2 regions of the Amedibacillus sp. YH-ame10 genome follow, and region 2 is predicted to be linked to the other one. Evidence: a T-box and tRNA genes for the amino acid it is inferred to sense, from the RefSeq annotation. Region 2 holds a T-box; the other holds one or more tRNA genes.

Region 1 (12,502 bases), on a different contig from region 2:
GGAAGATTGATTGAAATTGATTTCTATGAGGAAGACTATTGTCAGTTAATCAAAGTTTACAACACAGGGAATTGCGTATCAGATAATGAATTCAATCATTTGTTTGATAGTTTTTATCGTGGCTCAAATATAGATGGGAAATCGGGAAGTGGACTTGGATTGTATATATGCAAAGAATTGATGAGGAAGATGAATGGCTCTATATTTGCGCAACAAGAGATAGAAGGAATGTCATTTGTACTTGTATTTCGTTGATGATAGATGTTACACTAAAGCTATAAGTGTGAGGTATCATGAATACAGAAAACATAAGAAAACGATTGAGAATTGATTGCGAAAAATGCTGCGGACTGTGTTGCGTGGCGTTTTATTGTGCAAAGTCAGACGGGTTTCCACAAGATAAACAGGCAGGAGTACCTTGTGTGAATTTAGATGATAATTTCAAATGTATCAAACATGAAACTTTGGTGTCAGATAAACGAAAAGGGTGCATATCATTTGATTGTTGTGGTGCAGGTCAAAAAACATCACAAATTTTTGAAGATCAGACTTGGAAAAATCATAAAATTGATTCCAATGAAATTTATCAAACGTTTTATAAGGTTATGAGACTTCATCAAGTGATTTGGTACTTATTAGAAGTATATGATAAAACTGAGGTCCAACAGTTACGAGATAGAGTTTTGCAATTATTGAATACATATGAGAACATTGATTTTAATGAAAAAGATAATTTCAATAATTTTGATGTGGAGAATTATCAATCATCTGCCAATGTTGTTCTAAAAGAATTTACGAGAGAGTATTTCCATAAAAACAGAACGCACTTTAGCAAGAAAAAAGATTATGTGGGTAAAGATATGCGTGAAATAGCTACAGCAGGCATGGATTTCACTATGGCATATTTGATGGCAACCAATTTTGAGAAATGTAATTTACGTGATATTAATTTCCTTGGAGCAGATATAAGGGATGCTAATTTTAAGGGTAGTGACCTAAGCGAAAGTCTGTTTCTGACTCAAATGCAGATTAACTCATGTATCGGTGATAGCTCTACAAAGCTTCCTAGATACCTCCAATTTCCTAAGCATTGGAATCGATAGGATATAAGATGATAAGAAGAGCATAAACTATTACGAGTGGAGGGATGATCATGCGTTTAAAAACATCTATGATATGTGTTGTGATTGTAAGTTTAACAATGATAACAGGTTGTAAAGTCCGTGAATATAAAGTTAGCGAACAAAAGGTAACATCACAAAAAGTAGATAAATCCAGCTATTCATTAGCAGATCAAGAGATAAAAACTATTGAAAAGAGTGAATATGAAGAGAGTGATATAGTCTATTATGTAGAAGACGAATTTGAGCTAGCGAGGATACTTGAATACAATATCAATAAAGGTGTATCAAAAATTTCATATCAAGCGCCAGATAAAATGGATATGGATAAGACTGCAAATTATTTAAGTTATATTGAACCCTATGATATTTCTTTACAATTATCTACGACAGATTATGAAAATCATCAAGGAAAGCTAATTTATCGCTCTAATGAAGTGGAAATAATAAATCTAGATGAAAGATACCAACAAGCAAAACAATCTGCAAAACAAGTGTATAGTGAAATAATCACTCCGGATATGGACGCAGATCAGAAAATAAAAGCAATCCATGATTATCTAATTAAAACGACCATATATAGTGAAATTGGTGAAGGGAACAATTCCAAATATCCAAATGTATTTAAAGCAGCTGGAGCCTTAGTTGATAAGAATGCAGTGTGCTCTGGCTATAGTAGAGCATTTATGATGTTAGCACGACTTGCGGATATACCGGCTATCTATGTATCTAGTGATACAATGAATCATGGATGGAATTTAGTATATGGTAATGCAGGGTGGAGATATATAGATGTAACATGGGATGATCCAGTTCCTGATAAACCCAATCATGCAGAAGAACTTTATCTGAATGTTTCTATAAATGAGTTTATGAGAGATGGGAAACACATTTTTGATGAAGATAAATCTAGTGACTATTTTTTAGATGTCGCAAAAAGTTATTTTAACAAAAACGAGGAAGTATTTCGTTGAGTATTATGGTATCATTATAAACGAGGTGATTTGATGAAATTGATAATGTTAGTAGCTGGTGACGAGTATGCAGATGAAATTACCTCTATATTGGTAGATAACAATTATTATGCTACAAATATTGGGAGTAGTGGAGATTTTTTGCAATATGGACATACTGTGTTGTTGTTAGGAGTTAAGGAAGAAGAAGTTGAGAAAGTTACGAATTTAGTCAAGAAAAAAGGACAAATTAACTCTGATGATTTTGATTACCGCAATGAAGTAATGATTCATGTACTTAACATAGATGACTATGTTAAAATTCATAAGGGAATTGTTGAATAATTTCTTAGTAATATTTTTAAAATAAAAATTTCAGCATGATTTTTGATTGGAAGAAAAGCCTGTATTTATCGGTTTATTTGATGTTTTTTTAAGCCAAATATAAATTTATAAAAAAAGCTAAAAAAATATTGACAGAAGAAAGTTCAGATGGTATTATATATGAGCGCTGTTCCCCAAAGGGAAGTGGCTGCACCGATAAAATCGTGGAGGTTTAGCTCAGTTGGGAGAGCGTCTGCCTTACAAGCAGAGGGTCGGGGGTTCGAGTCCCTCAACCTCCACCATGATGTGCCGACTTAGCTCAATTGGTAGAGCAACTGACTTGTAATCAGTAGGTTGTGGGTTCAATTCCTATAGTCGGCACCATTATTTAAAAAGAGCTGGGGAGGTAGCGAAGTGGCTAAACGCGGCTGACTGTAACTCAGTTCCTTACGGTTCGGCGGTTCGAATCCGTCCCTCCCCACCATCTTAAATTTTTTATTGGGGTATAGCCAAGCGGTAAGGCACCAGACTTTGACTCTGGCATTCCACTGGTTCGAATCCAGTTACCCCAGCCAATATTTATTTTCGCAACTATAAATGACCCGTTAGCTCAGTTGGTAGAGCATCTGACTTTTAATCAGAGGGTCGGGCGTTCGAATCGCCCACGGGTCACCATTTATTGTTGCGGGTGTAGTTCAATGGTAGAACTTCAGCCTTCCAAGCTGACTACGTGAGTTCGATTCTCATCACCCGCTCCATATAGCGAACCTAAGATAGATCATATGATGGTCTATCTTTTTTTGCGCGAGGCTGGTGTTCTCGTGGCGATTAAACATGAAAGTCAGATTTAAGGCTGGCTGGGGTAATGCTTTATATGGCTGAGTGGAATGCTTGTGCGCTTGGCTCCCCAAAAAAAATCGCTCTTTTTAAATTGTGGAGGACACGTGCTTCCCGACCCTACATTTTCGAAGAACTTTAAAAATTCACAATTTTTTAAAATAATTTAGGATTTTTCATTTTTGATTTCGTATATAAATAGTATAAGAGATAAAAAGGAAGAATCTTATGAGGTTGTTTTGGTATAGGTGATTTATCTTCTACGCCAAATTAAGGAGAAATTTCAACTTTTTTAATTTTTTTCAAAATTATTTAGGATTTTCAACTTTTTTTCTCGTATATAAATAGTGTAAGGGATAAAAAGGAGGACTTTTATGTATTTGTGTTTGAAGTTATATTTACAAGTAGATGCTACATTAGAGAAGTATTTGTTAACGTATGAACAAGGTTTCAAAAAGGAAGTAGTGAGAATTTGTGATTTGTTTAAACAACGGGGAAAAGTATTTGAATATCCATATCGTTACTTCAATAAATCGATTTCTTATAATAGCAAGCATTTAGTTCTTGCGACAGCAAAAGAAATGTATTTAGCAGATATACAAAAGAAACGCTTTACATATGGATTTTCAAGTTATTGGAGTAATTCCTCATATACAATAGATGATGATTTAAAATTAGAGCTTGGTTTAGATTTCCATCGTGATAAACTTTTGGTGCCATACTATCTCAATGCACATACCTTGAAAAGAATCAAAGAAGGTAAGTTGATGAATATGAAGCTGATCAAAAGAAAATCTGGATGGCATGCGCTTATATATGTTTGTTACGAACCAGAGCCTACGAAAAGTGAGCGTTGTATGGGAGTAGATATTGGCATCAAAGTCCCTGCAGTATGTGCTATATCGCAAACACAGTATCGATTCTTTGGAAACGGTAGACAAATCCGCTTTGAACAAAGGCGATATTGTGCTCATATAAAAGCAATGCAAAGAGGTAAGCAGTTTGGAAAACTGAAAAGATATGAGCATAAATTGAGTCACATTTTGAATAACTTCGACCACCATATATCTAGCGAAATCATTGCATATGCAATAGAAAACGATATTGGAGTTATCAAGTTAGAAAATCTTACTGCAATCAATCAGAAATTTAAAGTATCAGGCACGCCTAATATTTATCTTTGGTCATATCGTCGTCTTCAAGAGTATATCGCATACAAGGCGAGTTTAAATGGCATAAAAGTAAAATATATCAATCCATACCACACCTCTCAGATTTGTCCTTCTTGTGGACAGCTGAATCATGCGAAGGATAGGAAATACATATGTAGTTGTGGCTATCACAATCACAGAGATATTGTTGCGGCAATCAATATATTGAACGCACTTTGAGCTGTTTTTTAGCTTGGCCTACAGTATTCTTAAGGGATACAGCTGTAGGATGGATGAAGGCGCATCCTATTGTTTGAAAAAACGAAATCCTGCCATACGGTTCGAACCTCAGCCTGCACGAAAAGCGTAGCTAACTTTTTGTGTGGGTTTTTAATTCTTTAGAATGAGAACGAAATTAATCAACATACTATTTATGAGGTGATAATTATGGAACAAAATAATTTGGTAGAAGAGATAAATCAACTGTTGAAAGGCTCTCATATGGGAGCATATGTATTTCAAGATTTAAAAGAAAAACTGAAAAGTAAAGAATTGAGAGATGTATTTAATCAAATTTTGGATAATTTGCATACACATGAAAGAGCCTTAACAGCGCTTGTGATTTCAGAACATGGCGATCCACAAGATAGTGCTGGTGTAAAGGGCACAATTGCGGATTTTATGCAATCCGTGAAAAACATGGCATTATCCAATGATAAAGAGATACTCGATGAAGCGGTGAAGGCAATGGAAATGGCAATCAAGGCGATCAAGGATTTCGATGAAAAGCATTTCACATTGAAAGAGGATATGGAGAAAACCATACGTATTATGATGGATGACTATAGTAGCACCTACCATATGTTGCATAAATTTAGTATCGAATATAGGTAAGATAGTAGAGACTTTTCTGAATTCATTGTATAATCGTGTATAAGGAAGGTCGATAATTATGAACGTACAAGAACGATTTTTAAAATATGTAACATTTGATACACAATCTGATGAAAACTCATCAACAACTCCTAGCACTTTGAAACAACTGGAGTTAGGGAAGTTTTTAGTAAATGAACTTCATCAATTAGGTATTGAAAATGCGCATTTAGATGAGTATGGTATTGTGTATGCATCTGTATCTGCGAATACACAAGGATTGCCTAAAATTGGTTTCATTGCCCATATGGATACATCTCCTGATATGTTAGGTAAAGATGTAAAGGCAAGAGTCATCGAGAATTATGATGGTAATGATATTGTGTTAAGCAAAGAACTTAAAATATCTATGGGACCACAAGAATTTAGTAATCTTTCTACAAAAAAAGGAAAAAGACTGATTGTTACAGACGGTACTACGTTGTTAGGTGCTGATGATAAAGCAGGTATTGCGGAAATTATGACGATGCTGGAGCGATTGTTGAAGGAAGATAAGGCACATGGAGACATACGTATCGCTTTTACTCCTGATGAAGAAGTAGGTAGAGGTACAGAACATTTTGATATCAAGAAATTCGATGCGGATTTTGCGTATACTGTGGATGGTGGAAGTGTGGATTGTGTCGATTATGAATGCTTCAATGCAGCAAGTGCACATGTAGAAATCCAAGGAAATAGTATTCATCCTGGTGATGCAAAAGATAAAATGATCAATGCATCTTTAGTGGCGATGGAATTTCATTCGATGTTGCCAGTGCAACAAAATCCAGCTTATACACAAGGGTATGAAGGTTTTCACCACTTATGTGATATGCAAGGAGAATGTGAACATGCATCCTTATCTTATATCATTCGAAACCATGATGAGCAGCTTTTTGAACAACAGAAAAAGACATTCTTAGATGTTGCGCAGTTTTTGAATAAAAAGTATCCCGCTAACACAATACGGATAAAGTTAGAGGATAGCTATGCGAATATGCGAACAATCATTGAGAAAGATATGCGTATTGTAGATTTGGTTAAGACATCTATGAAACAGCTTGGAATAGAGCCATATTCTCAAGCTATTCGTGGAGGAACGGATGGTGCTCGTTTAACCTTTGAAGGACTTCCATGCCCGAATTTAGGAACTGGTGGCTACAATTATCATGGGAAATATGAGTATGCTTGTATTGATGAAATGGAACAAAGTGTAGAACTTTTATTGAAAATTATAGAAAACGCGTCTACCTATCAATAAAAAGATACCATAGGATGTGGTAGTATTCACATTCTGGTATCTTTTCTTATTCTGAATCAAATTCATCTTTTATAACAACACCAAGTAGGCCAATCAATTGCAGTGCTTGTTCACTATTTAAAATAACACCTTTCATATGTTCCATCGTCAAACTGATGCCTTCAATATTACTTGTAGAAAGATCAATTCCGTTCAAAGAAGTATTATGAAATTCACATTTACTTAAGTTGCAATGATCATAGATAGTTTTCTTGTACTCGCACATAATGAAACTACCATCGTTGAAATCACAATTATCGAAGATAACTTGTTTGAATTTTGAGCCTGACATATTCGCATAACGTGCTTTTAAGTCTTTCATTCTCACGTTATTGAGTAGGCAGTCCGAAAAATCAATCCCCATACAACGACAATTCTTAAATTCACAACGATGTATTGCGCCCATAGTGAAATGAACATTACTCATTTCGCAGTTCTCAAATACGACGTCAATCATGTCGACATGGTCAAAATTACAATCTTCGAACGCTACATTTTGAAACTGACATCCATCTAAGTGGAGGGAAGGGATCTCTAGCGAAGAAATGCAACTATCTTTAAATAACTTTCCTTCGACATATACATCATCTGCTGTACAAGCTTCTAAAGAAGATTCAACTTCATAATCTGGACGGATTTTTACTGCATCAATTTTTAGCATATAGGTACCTCATTCTATTTGTAAGTAATATTGTAACGCATTGTTCTTGGAAATGATAGAGAAAATCTACAAGCATAAACTTTAAGATTTGTGAAGTCTTGTTTTCAACGAGTTAAAATTCTATAATAAATGCATTGAAAGAAGGGATATCAAATGTTGAATGAAATTGATATTCATGGTATGCGTGTTCTTGAAGCAAGTGCAATGATAGATCATTATCTAGCTACATTACCTAAAGGTATCCATGAAGTGAGTGTTGTTCATGGGTATCGCGGAGGAACAGCTTTACAAACTTTTATTAGGAAGCAATACCACCATCCACGCGTTTTGCGTAAAATGATGAGTATGAATCCAGGAGAAACGATTTTAGTTTTAAAGGATAAATAATGGAAATTAAAACTTACATAAGGAAAAGAAAGAGGTATCGTTATGGAACATATCATAGAGCCAATTGCTAAACAGTTGGGTATTACTACAGAACAAATCAAAAATACATTATCTTTATTACAAGAAGGGAATACGGTTCCTTTTATTGCACGTTATCGTAAAGAAGTTACGAAAGGACTTGATGAGGAACAAATTCGAGTTATTCAAGAGCGTTATGAATATCAGGTTAATCTTGAAAAGCGTAAAGAAGATGTACTTCGTTTAATTGAACAACAAGGAAAACTAACAGAGGAAATCAAACAAGATGTATTACAGTGCGAAAAACTATCACAAGTTGATGATATCTATCGTCCTTATCAACAAAAACGTAAGACTAGAGCTACGGATGCGGTTGCGAAAGGGTTACAGCCTTTGGCAGATTGGATTTTAAAACTACCAAATGGCGATGTGATGAAAGAAGCGCAAAATTATGTAAGTGATAAGGTAAGCAGTGTAGAAGAAGCACTGCAAGGCGCTAAGGATATCATTGCGGAAATGGCGAGTGATGATGCCAGTGTTCGTCAGCGTATTCGCTCCAGTATGGAACGTTATGGAAAGATTGTTACCAAAGAAAAGAAAAAACATGAAGATGAAAAGAAAGTTTATAAAATGTATTATGATTACAATGAACGACTTTCAACGTTAGCAAGCCATCGCATCATGGCAATTGATCGAGGCGAAAAAGAAAAAGTAATCAGTGTGTCCATTGACTTCGATGAAGAATATATCATGAATTGGACAACACGTCGCTTTACAAAAAATCGCCAAAGTTCTGTAAATGAAATCTTACAAGAAGCTGTTTGTGATGGATTAAAACGTCTTGCGTTTCCAAGCGTAGAACGTGAAATTCGTAACGAACTAAGCGAGAGGGCGCATGAACAATCCATTGAAGTATTCTCTTTAAATCTTGAAAGATTATTGTTACAACCACCAATGAAAAATAAGATGGTACTTGGTTTTGACCCAGCATTTCGTACAGGTTGTAAGCTTGCGGTCATTGATAAGAATGGAAAAATGTTAGAGATTAGCATCGTATATCCAACGCCTCCTAATGCGAAAATTGAGGAAGCAAAGAAAACGATGTTGGCATTGTTGAAAAAATATCCAATTGATATCATTGCGATTGGAAATGGTACAGCATCTCGAGAAAGTGAAGCATTTGTGGCAAATTTGATCAAAGAATTTCATTTGAATGTTGCCTATACCATTGTTTCAGAGGCAGGCGCTTCTGTATATTCTGCTAGTAAATTAGCTCGTGAAGAATTTCCTGATTTGCATGTTGAACAACGTTCTGCAATTTCGATTGCGCGTAGAATCATTGACCCATTGAGTGAATTGATTAAGATTGATCCACAATCCATTGGTGTTGGACAGTATCAACATGATTTACCTACAGCTCGATTGAAAGATCGTTTGGACTTTGTTGTATCAAAAGCAGTGAATCGCGTTGGTGTAAATGTAAATACTGCATCTGCAGAACTGTTGAAAAACATCTCAGGCTTAAATGCGTCCACAGCAAAAGCGATTGTAACCTATCGAAATGAACATGGTGATATTCACAGTCGTACAGAGCTTAAAAAAATTCCAAAAATCGGAGCGAAGTCGTTTGAACAATCTGCAGGATTCTTGCGTATAGAAGATGGAAAAGAAATACTTGACCGTACCTCTATTCACCCCGAATCTTATGCCCTAGCAAAGGAAGTCCTAAAGAAATTAAGCCTGACTCCAGCGAATATGGGAAGTGAAGAAGCCATGGAGGCTGTAAAAGCATTGGATGTTAAAACACTTGCGGAAGAAATGAAAGCAGATATGTATACGTTACAAGATATCGTAGATGCTATTGGCTCACCATTAAGAGATTATCGCGAACAATATGACGGACCGCTTCTTCGCAGTGATGTTCTAGAATTGAGCGATTTACATATTGGAGAACAATTAGAAGGCGTTGTAAGAAATGTTGTGGATTTTGGAGCATTCGTGGATATTGGACTACACGAAGATGGTTTGGTTCATGTATCAAAAATGAGCAGACAACGTGTCTCTCACCCAAGTGAAATGGTATCGGTTGGAGATATAGTAAAAGTGTGGGTCTACAAGATAGATGAAGAAAAACAGAAAGTACAATTATCCTTACTACAACCATAAGGGACAAAAAAGTCCCTTTTTCTATAATTTCACATAATTTTGCTTGTAAAATATAGTATAATATTTTTGTCAATTAATAAGGAGGACAAAAGAATGTACGATATCGAAGTACTAAAGGGACACGCCAACAATATCCGTAAGAATATTGTGAAAACAGTCACAGAAGCAAAATCTGGACATCCTGGCGGAAGCTTGTCATCTGTTGAATTTGCGACAGCAATTTATTTTACACAGATGGACATCAACAACGATAACATCAACTCAACGAATAGGGATCGTTTCGTGTTATCTAAGGGACATGCATCACCATTAATGTATTCTGTATTAGCAGAAAAGGGATTCATTGAAGAAAGTGAACTTTCTACATTCCGTAAAGTGAACTCTCGTTTACAGGGACATCCTAGTATGAGAAAATTAGCAGGCATTGATATGTCTACGGGTTCTTTAGGACAGGGGATTTCTGCTGCAGTTGGTATGGCAATTTCAAACAAATATCACAATGAACCAAGTCGCATTTATACACTTCTTGGAGATGGTGAATGTCAAGAAGGTCAAGTATGGGAAGCAGCAATGGCTGCATCACATTATAAATTAGATAACTTACTAGCAATCGTAGACCACAATGGTTTACAGATTGATGGAAAAGTTAGCGATGTTATGAATCCAACTCCAATTGATGAAAAATTCAAAGCTTTTGGATGGAACGTAATTACATTGGAAGATGGAAATGATTTAGAAGCAGTAATCAAAGCTTGTGAACAAGCAAAAACAGTTAAAGGACAACCAACTGTTATCGTTGGAAAAACGGTAAAAGGTAAGGGTGTATCCTTCATGGAAAATCAGGCAGGTTGGCATGGTGTAGCACCTAGTGCTGAACAATGTGCAGACGCTTTGGCTGAATTAGAAGGAGGATGCAAATAATGGCAAAGATGGCTACCAGAGAAGCTTATGGTAAAGCATTAGCTGAATTAGTAAAAGAAAATAAAAATGTAATGGTATTGGATGCGGACTTATCTGGCTCTACAAAAACTGCAGAAGCTAAGAAAGTAGCACCTGGACAACATTTTAATATGGGAATTGCGGAAGGAAATATGATTACGGTTGCGGCTGGTATGGCAACAAGTGGAAATATTGTATTTGCTAGTAGTTTCGCAATGTTTGCGGCAGGACGTGCATTCGAACAAGTACGTAACTCTATTGGATACCCACACTTAAATGTAAAAGTATGTGCTACACATGCTGGTATTACGGTAGGTGAAGATGGTGCAAGTCACCAGAGTATCGAAGATATTGCATTGATGCGTTCAATTCCTGGAATGGTTGTTGTTTCTCCAGCAGATGGTGTTTCTACGACTGCGGCTATCAAAGCAGTAGCAGCATATGAAGGACCATGTTATGTACGTTTAGGGCGTATGGCTGTAGAAGATGTTTATAATGCTGATAGCGTAGACTTCCAAATTGGAAAAGGAAACGTTCTTCGTGAAGGTAAAAATGTTGCGATTATTGCAAATGGTATCATGGTAGAAGCAGCATTAGCTGCGTATGACCAATTAAAAGAAAAAGGTTATGAACCAACCGTTGTGGATATGCACACAATCAAGCCAATCGATGAAGAATTGTTAGTAAAACTTGCAGCTACTCACGATTTGTTTGTGACATGTGAAGAACATAGCGTAATTGGTGGATTAGGTTCTGCTGTTGCTGAAGTACTAAGCAAAAAAGCACCAAGAAAAATTGCTATGGTAGGTATTCAGGATACATTTGGTGAAAGTGGAACTCCTGCATCACTATTAGAAAAATATGGTTTGACAGCAAACGATATTGTCAAAGTAGTTGTAGAAGCAAAATAAAAAACTTACATCTTAAAAAGAAGTCGGGATCAACGTACCCAACTTCTTTTCTTTTTTATTATAATTATCTTGTACTTGCTATGGCTTCATATACCTTTTTAGCATCCTTGATATGATTGTGATCACCAACAGGATCTCCTCCAGCTTTTGCGCTGATCATCATATACATATGATCATCATCCATTCTAGCAATACTAATCAAACAACATTGCGCTTCAGGAGTATATCCACTTTTACCACCAATGATTTCTCCACCTTCAAAGGTGATATCTCCACCATATTTCAAAAGAGAACTTTTAATTTCCATTCCATCCGGATGGCTTGCCAAACCCTCAATCGTATAATTTAATGTACTCATCATCTTCTTAAAGACAGGATTCTTCAACGCATGAACCATCATCATCTTCATCTCGTTTAAGGTTGTATAATGTTGATCATTATGTAACCCAATGGTATTTGTAAAATGAGTTTGTAACATACCCAAGGTATTCGCTTTTTTATTCATTTCTTCCACAAAGGATGGCGTATCTTTTGCGAGATTGTTCGAAAGGAAGTTTGCGGCATCTGCACCTGAAGATAAAATCAAAGCATATAAAGCCTGTTCATATGTCAACACATCCCCTGCTTTTAATCCTACTACATAGGCATTCTCTTCCCATAAACCAGCCAGATCTTTTTCTTGTACTTCACCTTTACTTTGTAAATTGGAAATTGCATCCAAGGCGACAACAGCAGTGAGGACCTTCGTCAAAGAGGCTGGATAAATTTTTTCATCAGCACCTTTTTCATACAATGTTTGATAATCTTCTAAATCAATCAAAA
Region 2 (12,502 bases):
CCAACAAGTGTAAACATGCGGTTGTCATCAAAGAAGATGAAGAAGCAGCGAAGATGTTAGCACAGCAAGGACCAGCGGTTTATCTGTTTATGAGTAGTAAAGATATCTATAAATTAAAAAATATTGTAAAGGGTTTTCATTAATTGTTGAAAAAAGTTACAAAGTAAGTTAAAATGATAAATGAGGTGTTTCTATGGGATTAGATCAATTATTTGAATTAACAAGTCAAGTGGCTTCTACAGCACTGCCAATACTGGGTGTTATAGTGCTCATATTTTTGGCAATTTTCGTTAAACATTTGATTTGTGTTATGAAAAGCGCAAATGAAGCGGTGATCAGTATGAAAAAAACATTGGATACAACCAATCGTCAGTTGGAAACACTGGATAAACCTTTGAATACGCTGAATGAACTAAGTGAAACGGTGGATTGTGTTCATGAAGCTAGCAAAACTGCTGTGCGTTCAACGATTGTGACTGTAATTGAAAATTTTTCTTCCATTAAAGATTGGGTAATGTCCGTTGTTAGTAAAGATAAGACAAATGGTAAAACCCCAGCTGATGAAGAAGGAGAGTAGCTTATGGAACCAAATGAATATGCGGAACAAGCAGAAAATTTAGAAAAAGAAGCGAAATTCACCATCATCTCTATGGATGATGATGACACAAGTGATAAGAAAAAAATATTAGATGATGCAAAAGAAGAAATTAACCGTCTATACCGAGAATTTCGCGAATGGCTAGCAGGGAGTATCAACTCTGAAGAAGTGAGTGAAAAACTAGAACGTTTAAAACAAGAAACTACGAATCTTATCAATCGTACAAAAGAAAGCGTACAAGCATTTCAAGAACGTGAGGATGTACTTGCGGGCAAAGAAAAAGCAAAAGAGTTTGGAAATAAACTCGTGGACACGTTGCAAGATGGAATCCATGAAGTGATGAAGAACGATACGGTTTCAAAAGTAGTGGATAGTGTGAATGATACCATTGATAATGTGCGTCATGATGAGCGTGTAGTAGATGGTGTAAAGAAGATGAAACAGGGAACGTTAAAAATTGCGGAGAGCGCTTTTAATGGGTTGAAACGTGTACTAAACACGGAGAATGATCACAATGATGATCAGAAGGGATAATGTATTATGAAAAGAATTACGATTTACGATGTAGCGAAAGAAGCTGATGTATCGCTGGCAACCGTATCCCGTGTTATCAACGGAAGTGAAGTTGTTCGTGAAGATACACGAGTGAAAGTGCAGGAAGCAATTGAAAAACTGGGTTATAAGCCAAATGCAATTGCACAGGGGCTTGCTTTACAAAAAACCACAACGATTGCGTTGATTGTACCAGAAGCTAGTTATTTCTACACTGGACAAATTATCAATGGGTTAATTGATGTAGCAAAAATTTATAAATATAACATTATGTTACACACAACTACAGAAGGTATTACAGAAATGAATGATATCATCGAAAATATCATCAAATCTCGTGTAGATGGTGTTGTGATTTTTAATGATAAATTGAACAAAGAAGAATTAAATCAATTAACACGCTATCAAGTACCAATCGTTGTGATTGGAAACCGTATGAGTGATGAAACTGTTGGTTCTGTTTATGTAGATTATGCAAAACTTGTATATGACTATGCAATGGGTTGTATCAAAGCAGGGAAAACAAATATTGCGTTGATTGAAGACCGTAAAAATCCTGCAATGATCAAACAGTTAAACGAAGGTTTACAAAAAGCATTTGCTGAGAATGGCTTGAAGTTTGAAAACTTCTTGGCAATTCCTAAAGAATATCGTTCTTCTTACTTATTCTTAAAAGAATATATGAAACAAGGAAAGAAACATGATGTTGTAATTACATATCGTGATTCTCAAGCAATGGCTGTTATGAATACTGCCAAAGAAGCAGGTATTAGTATTCCAGATGATATGGAACTTGTTTGTATCTTAGATAGTAAATACAATGCGATGGCGCGTCCTCAAATCTCAGGATTTAAAATCCCTGACTACGATTTAGGTGCTGTTGCGATGCGTTTATTGACGAAGATGTTGCATGAAGATAACGAAGTAACAGATAAAGAAATTGAGTTAAGTTACATTTATACACCTAGAAAATCTACAAAATAGTTGACAAGTATACGATTAAAATCTATACTATGAAATATTAGCGATGAAGAGAAAAGAACATGATGGAAATGCTTAGAGAGGCGATTGGTTGGTGAAAAATCGCAGATGAAAGTCATGCATACAACTCGGAGCTGCTTTATGCAAAGTAAAGCCGTGTCTCACGTTACGAGATTGAGTGCTCTATGAATTACATAGAGAACTAAGGTGGTACCACGTTTATGACGTCCTTGGATAAAAGGACGTTTTTTTATGAGAAAGGATATGAAATTATGAAATTATTTGATGAACTAAAATGGAGAGGACTTGTAAATGATGTAACGAGTCCTGCACTAGAAGAAAAACTAAATAATGGAGGGTTAACATTCTATATCGGAACTGACCCTACTGGAGATAGCTTGCATATTGGACATTATTCAAGTCTATTGTGTGCTCGCCGTTTAAAGGAACATGGACATCATCCAATTATGCTTGTTGGAGGTGCTACAGGGTTTATTGGAGATCCAAAAGCTACAGGCGAACGTAACATGTTGACAAAGGAAATTCTAGAACATAACTATGTTTGTTTAAGTAAGCAAATCAAAGAATTGTTTGGGTTTGAAATGGTAAACAATTTAGATTGGACAAAAGATATCACGATTATTGATTTCTTACGTGATTATGGAAAATACTTCAATGTAAGCTATATGATCAACAAAGATACAGTACGTCGTAGATTAGAATCTGGAATTAGTTATACAGAATTTTCATATATGATTTTACAATCTCTAGATTTCTTACACCTATTTGAAGATAAAGGTTGTACATTACAAATTGGTGGACAAGATCAATGGGGTAATATTACGAGCGGATTAGAATTGATTCGTAAAAAACATGGCGCAGATGTAGAGTGCTATGGTATGACGATGCCATTGATTACAAAAGCAGATGGTTCTAAGTTTGGGAAGAGTGAATCTGGAAATGTTTGGTTGGACAAAGAAAAAACATCTCCATATGAAATGTACCAATTCTTAGTGAATGCAGAAGATGAAAAAGTCATTGATTATCTAAAGAAGTTGACGTTCTTAAGCAAAGAAGAAATTGATGATCTTGAAGAGAAGGTAAACGTTGATGCCGGAAGAAGAGAAGCACAAAAAGCATTGGCAAAAGAAGTCGTTTCTTTCCTTCATGGAGAAGACGAGTACAACAAAGCCTTGAAAATTACAGAAGCATTATTTAGAGGGAATATCAAAGATTTAGAAAAAGATGAAGTAACGGATGCATTGAAAGGCTTTGAGAAAAGAAGCATAGATGATAATCTAATGTTAGTAGATGCATTGGTTGCGGCTGGAATTGCGAGCAGTAAGCGAGAAGCCAGAGAATGGATTACGCAAGGTTCTGTACAAATCAATGGTGATAAAGTTACAGATTGCGAATTTGTTGTATCAAAGGCAAATGCGATTTCAAATAGCGATACCTTAATTAAAAAAGGAAAACGTAATTATTTTGTAATTACACAAGCGTAGGGAAAGACAGAGTGGAGATTATCTACTCTGTTTTATTTTTGTTATCGCAAAACCTGTACAAACATCATAGTATAAATCAAAGGAGGGGACATTTTGAAGATTGCGGTGATTTGCAGTGATGATCGAATGATACAAATTTACGATAATTTATCAAAATCCTTTTGTGTAATGGATGTTTATAATGTGAATGATTTAGAGACGTGCAAAAGAGAAATTGATGTATTGGTGTTACCAGTAAAAGGCGTGGATAAAGAAGGGAAAATTGCTTGTATACGACAAAAAGATGAATTCTGGAGTGAATTAAAAGAAAGTATTCTTATTTTCTGTGGTTTGCGAAATGAATTTTTAGAGAAACTTCCATATCAAACATATTACTATATGGAAGATCAAGGAGTCATTCGTGATAATGCGATTTTAACAGCAGAGGGTGTCTTGAATGAACTCATTGGTTGTTGTGCTAGAAGCATTTATGATATACAAGTAGATGTGATTGGATATGGAAATTGTGGTAAAGTCATTTATGATATCCTTCATAATCTACACGTAAATACGCGCGTGATAAGAAGAACTTGCGAGAAGCAAGAAGATTTCATTGAAGTGAATGAGTATACAACATGTGGAGATGTTATCATTAATACTTCGATAGGGGATGTGTTAAATAGAGAGAGGATGCAACAATGGACCAAAAGACCAGTTATCATTGATATTGTTACTCCTGATGTGATCGATATGGATGCAGCTAGGGAATTGGGGATTTGTATTATCAAAGCTGGAAATCTACCTGGACGTTTTGCAAGTGTTACCGCTGGAAATATAATCGCTGAGTTTATAAGGGGGAAGTTAAGCAATGAAGGGTAAGCGGATTTTGTTTGGTATATGTGGCTCGTTTTGTAATCATCATGCAATACTGATAGAGCTAGAAAAGTTATGTGTGAACAATGATGTTGTTTGTGTGGTGAGTGAAAATGTATACTCTTGTTCTACTAGATTCTTTGAAAACATAGAATTTTTAAAGAGGGTAGAATCAATTACCAAGCATGATATTATTCATACGATTGTAGAAGCAGAAAAAGTTGGACCAAATAACGATATGGATATCATGGTTATTGCGCCTATGACTGCGACCGTTGCTGCAAAGCTTGCACATGGGATATACGATCATCCAGTGACTCTTGCGGCAAAAGCAATGATTCGTAATAAGAAGAATGTGGTGTTTGGTATTGCAAGTAACGATGGATTAGGAATAAGTGGTCCTAATGTTATGCGCTTATTAGCAACAAAAAATATCTATGCAATTCCATTTCGTCAAGATGCTCCATTTAAAAAAGAGCGAAGCATTGTTGCGGAATGGACATTATTGGAAAGTGCATTAGATGAAGCAATTGTTCATAAACAGATTCAACCAATTCTATTAGGAGGGAATTAGATGCAAGAGATTATGACTGCACTGATTACGCCGTTTAAGGAACATGATGAAATTGATTTTGATGCTTTGGGTTATTTGGTAGAAGAGCAGATAAGCCAAGGGTGTGATGGCTTAATTGTATGTGGAACAACAGCAGAAGTACCAACTCTTACAAGAACAGAGAAAGTACAAATTCTAGACTTTGTAATTGAACGTGCACAACATAGGGTTCCTATTTGGTATGGGTGTGGTTCTAATTGTACAAGATTAGCAATTGAAAATTGCTTGGAAGTAGAAAATCGAGATATTGCTGGAGTGTTGTTGGTTACGCCGTATTATAATCGACCAACCCAACAAGGCTTATATGAACACTTTAAGAAGATATCACAGTGTATTCATCATTCTATTATGTTGTATAACATTCCCTCTAGAACAGGCTGTACGCTGGAGTGTGATACTTTGTTGAGGTTATTGGATGAATGTCCAAACATTGTTGCGTTAAAACATGCATCAAAAGATCTTGATTTAGTAAAATGTGTAATGAAACAATATCCAAAGTTTCGTGTTTATAGTGGAGAGGACGGATATTTTGTGGAGTCTTTTGAAGCTGGTGCAATGGGAGTGGTTTCTGTAATGTCACATATGATTCTTCCACAGATGAAAAGCTTTATAGAAGGTGGATGTCAAGATGAGGAGCTAGGAAACATGTTATATGAGTGTGCAGAAAAAATATTCTGTGAAGCATCTCCTTCTCCAGTGAAATATATGTTATGTCGCAAAGGTGTTTGTAAGAATGTATTACGTTTACCAATGGTTCCAATAAGCTATGGAAAGGAATTCATGTTAGATGCGTGGATGGCAGAAAATGACACATTTTTACAGGGAGGAATGGTATAGTAAATTTGGTGATATAAATGCTTGCGGTGAAAGTGTTTGATGAAGAACATGAAGATGATCTAAGTGATGCAATCAATGAATTTTTAAGAGATAACGAAGATATCAATGTCTTGGATATCAAGTTTTCAAGTGCCATATGTGAAGGTGAAGAGGAACAGACCTATTGTTTTTCAGCGATGTTGATTTATTCTTCATAAGACAAGGAAATCCTCACATACTACGTATTGGAGGTGTTATCATGCAGAAGAAAACTGAAATTTTATGCAGTGTCGCAAATTGTGTTTATCACAAAGATGCACATTGTGAAGCTGAAACAATTTCCGTGGCATGTGATAATTGTGTAATACCAAATTCATGCTGCGAAACTGAATGCAATTCTTTCCGTAACAAAAACGAAAGATAGGGAACGGTCCTCACGGATCGTTTTATTTTTGATATCCTGTAACATGAAAATATGATATAATAATGCAGAGGTGATTTCATGCGCAAGCTTATCGTTTTATGGATTGCTATGATCATGCTAGTGAGTGGTTGCTCTAACACGAAAATAGATGATAAAGAAAACATGAAAAATTACGAAAATTTCATTGATACAGTAATGACCAATCAAGGGATCGAATCAAAAATCATTCCCTTTGACTATAAATTAAATGTATATAAACAAAAGGATAATTCCTATCAATATGAACTCTTAGTATCAAATCCAAGAAGTGCTATGTATAATGTTCAAGCGATTGCAGTTAATCCGGATGTAGATAGCAATACAAATGTACATCCTTGTTTAGGGTTATTAGGTGAAGATGCACAATTAGATTTTCATATGGTTCCATTTCAGTCGAATGCAGAAATGGGGTTTTATAAAGGATTTTCTTTAGAGGGTGTTAGTGATTCAGAACAATTTGAATTATATGTTATGGTTACATGGAAAGATTCCGCTTTAGTAAATGATCATCGTGTGTTTTTTAATGTGAGCTTTGTTCAAGAAGCTGATGATAATGAAAATGGTGCGAAGGAAACTGCAGAAACAAATAATGAGTGAGGCTAAAATATGAGTGAAACAAAGAATATGTCAAAACGCAAGCAATCAATGTTGCTTGGAGGTTTGATATCCAGTGCTGGTATTTTTATATCGAAATTTCTAGGTTTGATTTATGTCATTCCTTTTAATTATATTTTACAAACAAATGAAAATCAGAGTTATTATTATACGACTTATAATATTTATTCTTATATCTTAACGATTGCGACTGCGGGATTACCATTTGCGATAGCTACTTTAATTGCGAAATATAGTAGTCGAGGTGATTATAAAACTTGTCTGTTAGTAAAAAAGATTTCATTTATAACGATGGCAGCGTTTGGATTTGTTTGTATGTTATGCATGATGCTAGGTTCTGGTATGATTGCGAAAGTAACTTGTCCTGAAGATTTAGATGTGAACATTATGAAGAATGTAATTATCATCATTTCTTTGGCTGTCTTTATCATCCCAGTGTTAAGTTCACTTCGTGGGTTTTATCAAGGCTTAAAAGAACTTCAAATTTATTCTATGTCTCAGGTATTAGAACAATTGGTACGTATTATCTTTTTGTTAACCTTTGGGGCGTTGATTGTTTATGTGTTCAATCAAGATGCTGTATGGGCCTTATACTTTAGTGTATTTGCGGCTAGTGTATCGGGATTTTTAACCATTTTCTATATTCGATGGAAAGGAAATCATCGTCTGATTGAAGTGAAAGAATTGGCAAGAACGCAAGAGTTAAAACCAGCTAAAGATGCGAACGTTGTATTTAAGGAATTATTGTTTGTAGCGATACCGTTTTTGTTAATTTCTATTTTTGGGTATTGTGATGCGATTGTAAATCAAATGGATTTAAAGCCTGGTCTTGCGGCGTTTGGAGAGATGGCATATACGGCAGAAGTAAATACTTCTGTATTTGGAAGGGCAACAAAAATTATTGCGATTCCAATGGTATTGGCACCAGGGTTTTCTGCGGCGATTATACCATATATCACTTCTGCGTTGGAACATAAAAATATGAAACTTGTACGTAAGAATATAACAGAATGTATCGAATCTGTATTATACATTGCGATTCCAGTTTGTTTTGCTTTATTTGTATTTGCGAAACCGATTATGTTTGTATTGTTTCCACATGTAGACAATGCGCAGCTTGCACTGGATACCTTTACGATGAAATGGTATGCGTTGGAAGCACTTTGTGCTACGGTATGCCCAGTGTTTTCATCCATTGTAATGGCGATTGGATACCGTAAGAAAATCGTAATCAATACGATGTTGTTTGCTCTTATTAAGATAGCGACGAATCGTTTATTTATTACGTGGTGGGGAATTCCTGGTATGGTATTGTCGAGTGCTTTTGCATACGCTGTATTTACCATTTTAAATGTGTATGTTATACAGAAATATTTCCATGTGAATTGGAAGTATACATTTCGAAAACTTATCTTCATTGTTCTTGGAGTTCTAGGATTTTATTTGCTATCCTTGTTGTTTACAAGTCTTGGATGGATTGATCATCATTCTTCTAAGATGGTATCACTTCTGTATTTGATGTTGATGGGATTAGCTTGTTGTGGGGTGTATTTTGCGATTACTGCATTCTGTAATATTCCTCAGACGATTTTCCATTTTGATTTAGGTAAGATTTTTTCCAAAATAAAAGCGAAGGTAAAACGCGCATGATACGATTAGATAAATATCTTGCACATGCGGGCATCGGAACTAGGAAAGAAGTAAAGCAATGGATACGCAAGAAACATGTAAGTGTGAATGGTGTTATATGTATAAAAGATGATACACATATTGATGAAACAAGCGATGAAGTTGTGTTAGATGGTGAGCGCATTCAATATGATCGTGTAGTTTATATTATGCTTCATAAGCCAGATGGCGTTGTGAGTGCAACAAGTGATGCACAATATCAAACGGTACTAGAATGTATTGATACCATCATTCCAAAAGATTGTTTTCCGGTAGGACGTTTGGATATCGATACGGAAGGTTTATTGTTGATTTGTAACGATGGAAAATTAGCACATGCTTTATTATCTCCAAAGAAACATGTCGATAAAACATACTATGTAGAAATCAGAGAACCATTAGAAAAAAGTGATATTGAACTCTTAGAGAGTGGTACCATAACGTTGGATGATGAAGTGTTAAAACCTGCTAAAGTCGAAATAATAGATGATACTTCTATATATTTAACGATACAAGAAGGGAAATATCATCAAGTAAAAAGAATGTTACAAGCAGTACATAATGAAGTCTTGTTTTTGAGAAGAGAGCGTATGGGCTCTTTGGTACTAGATACAGCATTAAAGCCAGGGGAATGGCGCTACCTAACAGAAGAAGAAATACAAGCATTAAAAAATAATCATTCATAAAAGAAGAGAAAGAAGGTTGAATCTTATGCGTTTTGTAGACATCATTGAAAAAAAGAAACAACGTCAGGAATTAACAAAAGAAGAACTACATTTCTTTATCGATGGATATGTAAAAGATGAAATACCAGATTATCAAGTTTCTGCATTGTTAATGGCAATCTATTTTAATGGTATGAATGAAAAAGAAACTGCCATTTTAACAGATGAAATGTTAAATAGTGGAGATAGAATTGATTTATCTAGTATTCAAGGGTTAAAATGTGATAAGCATTCTACTGGTGGAGTTGGAGATAAAACGAGTTTGTCTTTAGCGCCAATGGTTGCGGCTTGTGGTGGTAAAGTTGCGAAGATGTCTGGTAGAGGTTTAGGACATACTGGCGGGACGTTAGATAAAGTAGAATCCATTGATGGATTTCAAGTGAATTTATCTCAGGATACATTCATTGAACAAGTGAACCGTATTGGATTATCTTTGATTGGACAAAGTGGTACACTTGTTCCTGCAGATAAGAAGTTATATGCTTTACGTGATGTGAGTGCAACGGTAAATTCTATTCCTTTGATTGCATCTAGTATTATGTCAAAGAAACTTGCGGCTGGTGCAGATACAATTTTATTGGATGTGAAATTTGGTGAAGGAGCATTTATGGATACTCCTGAAAAAGCAGAGGAATTATCACGTAACATGATTTCTATAGGACATCATTTCCATAAAGATGTACGCGCCATGATTTCAAATATGAATCAACCTTTAGGAAATGCAATTGGCAATGCGCTAGAAGTAAAAGAAGCAATTGCTACACTGAAGGGGGAAGGTCCTCAAGATTTTACAGACTTATGTCTACAAGCAGGCAGTATCATGCTTGTACAGTCCAAATTGGCGGGCAATGTTGATGAGGCTAGGGAAATGCTTGTCGAATCTATTACAAGTGGCAGAGCGCTTAAAAAGCTTATAGAAATGGTAGAGGCACAATCTGGAAATGTAGAACAAATCAAAGATCCTAGTTTGTTACCACAAGCAAAAGAAATCTTAGAAATCACAACTAAAGAAAGCGGATATATAAAAGATCTTCATGCATTGAAACTTGGTACTTTAGCAATGCAATTGGGTGCTGGACGTATGGTAAAAGAAGATGATGTAGATCCTGCAGTAGGGATTGTATTGAATAAAAAAGTGGGAGATGAAGTACAACAAGGAGATATTCTTGCCTATGTACATATCAATCAACCATTACCAACGAACTGGTTAACAGAGTTCTATGATGCATTTATCTTCACGAAGGAACACGTAGAAAAAACAGGTCTTATTTATAAAATCATCAACGATTAGGAATGTGAAAACATTCCTTTTTTCTTATGATAAACCCCCATATCCTTGCCATACTAATCCTAAGGATGTGACACTATGGATAAGAAAAAGAAATATGTACTCTATTCTTTAAACTTTTTTGTATTTTTTGCTATATCTATGGTAAACACACAAATGATTCCTTTCTTAAGCAAGGTAGGGTATGATGTGATACAAAGAGGTTACATCCTAGCAGGTACTGCAGTTGTCGCAATACTAGGTCAGTTTCTTTTTGGTTATTTATGCGATCGCTCCCAAAAAACGAAGAAGGTCTTTTTTTTCGCATATCTATTATTGATTGCAGGTAGCCTAGGTATGTTTTTATATCAAAAGCAAATGTTCTTTTATCATCTGTTCGTTGTTTCCATTATGTCAGGTATGGTAAAGGTGATTATGGGATTAGATGAAACATGGATGCTGGAAATTGATAGTGAGCATTATGGTAAGTTACGTGCAGCTGGGGCGTTGGGATTAACTATAGGTTCTCCTATCGCAGGGTTTCTTGTTAAAGCGTTTCACTATATTTCATTACTAATAACATTTTGTCTCGTATCTTTTTTTATCCTATATTTATTAAAAGAAGTTCAGGATACAAAACGTAAAGAAAGTGAAACAATTAAATTATCCTCTATAAAAAGCATTGTATGTAATAAACAATATATTCTTTTGGTGCTTATTTACTTATTGGTCTATATGATTGGAACCGCTGATCAATATGTTGTCATTGATAAAATGCTCTCCATTGGTTCTAGCAATGCGCAAATCGGAATTAAATGGGCTTTACAATCCTTTATGGAAGTACCCTTATTTCTCTTTGCGAGTGCTATATTAAAGCGTTACAAAACAGGTACTCTGTTGTTGTTTGGTACTGTGATGTATGCGATTAAATTTATACTATATGGCTTTTTTCAATCAAGCTGGGGTATTATATGGAGTGCATCTTTGCAATTGCTCACACTTCCTATTATTATGTTGACGAGTAAAGTGTTAATCAAAGAAGTGACTCCAAAAGAAATGTTTAATAGTGCTCAAATGTTTGCGATGGCTATTTTCATTGGTGTAAGTGGACTTATTACACCTTTGATTACTTCTTATGTATCACATGCGCTTGGGTATGATAAAACGCTATATTTGGTGGCAGGATTTGCGATATTCCCATTGCTTTTGATTCTTTATTACCAACGTTTGCGTAAAAAAGCAGACAAGTCTTGAAATCTTCGCTTTTATTTTCTATAATAGGTATAGATGAAGACTGTGAAACCCTACGATAGTGGGTTATGATGGAGGCTCTTGATCATGTATACAAGAGCCTTTTCTTAAGGAGGAAACACCATGGAGTTTACAATAGAAAAGAAAGATAGTATCTATAGTATCAAAGAAGATGGAAGAACTATCTTCACGTGTGATCATAGTTATGATGACAAACTTCTTTCTTTGTATTTACGAAATATATATGGAGATGAAGCACTTAGTGTGTTTCAAATAAAGAAATGGTATAGTACTATACAGCCAGGACGTGCACTTGATTTTACAATTTATGAACAAGATGCAAAAATGGGCGAACTTCATGGAATTAAAGGAGCTTTTGAATTTGCATTTCAAGGAGTAACCTATCGATTCTATTCTGGATTAGAAGATGGGGTACGTATTGTAAAATGCTTTGATAGAGAAAAGTGTTGTGGAATTATGGAACTGGGAGAAACTTGTAAAGTATCATTCTACAATAGTACATTAGGTTCTTTGATGTCTATTCTTACAGTGTTGTTAGATGGATATATTAAACATGAACATTTCTCACAGGATTT

Evidence for each region. A T-box is a leader RNA that pairs with one kind of tRNA and senses whether it is charged. The one in region 2 lies ahead of tyrS (tyrosine--tRNA ligase), so its partner is inferred to be a tRNA-Tyr.
Region 1: it encodes a tRNA-Tyr, which carries the amino acid that the T-box ahead of tyrS (tyrosine--tRNA ligase) is inferred to sense. The anticodon was not compared.

Annotation. Positions count from the first base shown of each region.
Region 1 covers NZ_JBSPFA010000022.1:13,427-25,928, forward strand. The annotation lists gene ACWG42_RS10290 (sensor histidine kinase) at 1-255, shown strand, start outside; gene ACWG42_RS10295 (pentapeptide repeat-containing protein) at 294-1,103, shown strand; gene ACWG42_RS10300 (transglutaminase domain-containing protein) at 1,154-2,095, shown strand; gene ACWG42_RS10305 (cyclic-di-AMP receptor) at 2,129-2,419, shown strand; tRNA gene ACWG42_RS10310 (tRNA-Val) at 2,625-2,700, shown strand; tRNA gene ACWG42_RS10315 (tRNA-Thr) at 2,707-2,782, shown strand; tRNA gene ACWG42_RS10320 (tRNA-Tyr) at 2,799-2,882, shown strand; tRNA gene ACWG42_RS10325 (tRNA-Gln) at 2,898-2,973, shown strand; tRNA gene ACWG42_RS10330 (tRNA-Lys) at 2,998-3,073, shown strand; tRNA gene ACWG42_RS10335 (tRNA-Gly) at 3,083-3,156, shown strand; gene ACWG42_RS10340 (RNA-guided endonuclease TnpB family protein) at 3,610-4,626, shown strand; gene ACWG42_RS10345 (DUF2383 domain-containing protein) at 4,834-5,280, shown strand; gene pepT (peptidase T) at 5,339-6,559, shown strand; gene ACWG42_RS10355 (pentapeptide repeat-containing protein) at 6,606-7,259, opposite strand; gene ACWG42_RS10360 (Smr/MutS family protein) at 7,413-7,646, shown strand; gene ACWG42_RS10365 (Tex family protein) at 7,689-9,830, shown strand; gene ACWG42_RS10370 (transketolase) at 9,924-10,751, shown strand; gene ACWG42_RS10375 (transketolase family protein) at 10,751-11,680, shown strand; gene ACWG42_RS10380 (D-alanyl-D-alanine carboxypeptidase family protein) at 11,745-12,502, opposite strand, start outside.
Region 2 covers NZ_JBSPFA010000027.1:15,431-27,932, reverse strand. The annotation lists gene murC (UDP-N-acetylmuramate--L-alanine ligase) at 1-143, shown strand, start outside; gene ACWG42_RS11565 (histidine kinase) at 194-577, shown strand; gene ACWG42_RS11560 (hypothetical protein) at 581-1,132, shown strand; gene ACWG42_RS11555 (LacI family DNA-binding transcriptional regulator) at 1,139-2,134, shown strand; T-box leader at 2,169-2,366, shown strand; gene tyrS (tyrosine--tRNA ligase) at 2,404-3,636, shown strand; gene ACWG42_RS11545 (hypothetical protein) at 3,730-4,494, shown strand; gene ACWG42_RS11540 (dipicolinate synthase subunit B) at 4,484-5,062, shown strand; gene dapA (4-hydroxy-tetrahydrodipicolinate synthase) at 5,063-5,938, shown strand; gene ACWG42_RS11530 (sporulation protein Cse60) at 5,956-6,135, shown strand; gene ACWG42_RS11525 (DUF1540 domain-containing protein) at 6,177-6,341, shown strand; gene ACWG42_RS11520 (hypothetical protein) at 6,420-6,977, shown strand; gene ACWG42_RS11515 (oligosaccharide flippase family protein) at 6,987-8,645, shown strand; gene ACWG42_RS11510 (pseudouridine synthase) at 8,642-9,349, shown strand; gene ACWG42_RS11505 (pyrimidine-nucleoside phosphorylase) at 9,375-10,679, shown strand; gene ACWG42_RS11500 (MFS transporter) at 10,755-11,909, shown strand; gene ACWG42_RS11495 (hypothetical protein) at 12,030-12,502, shown strand, end outside.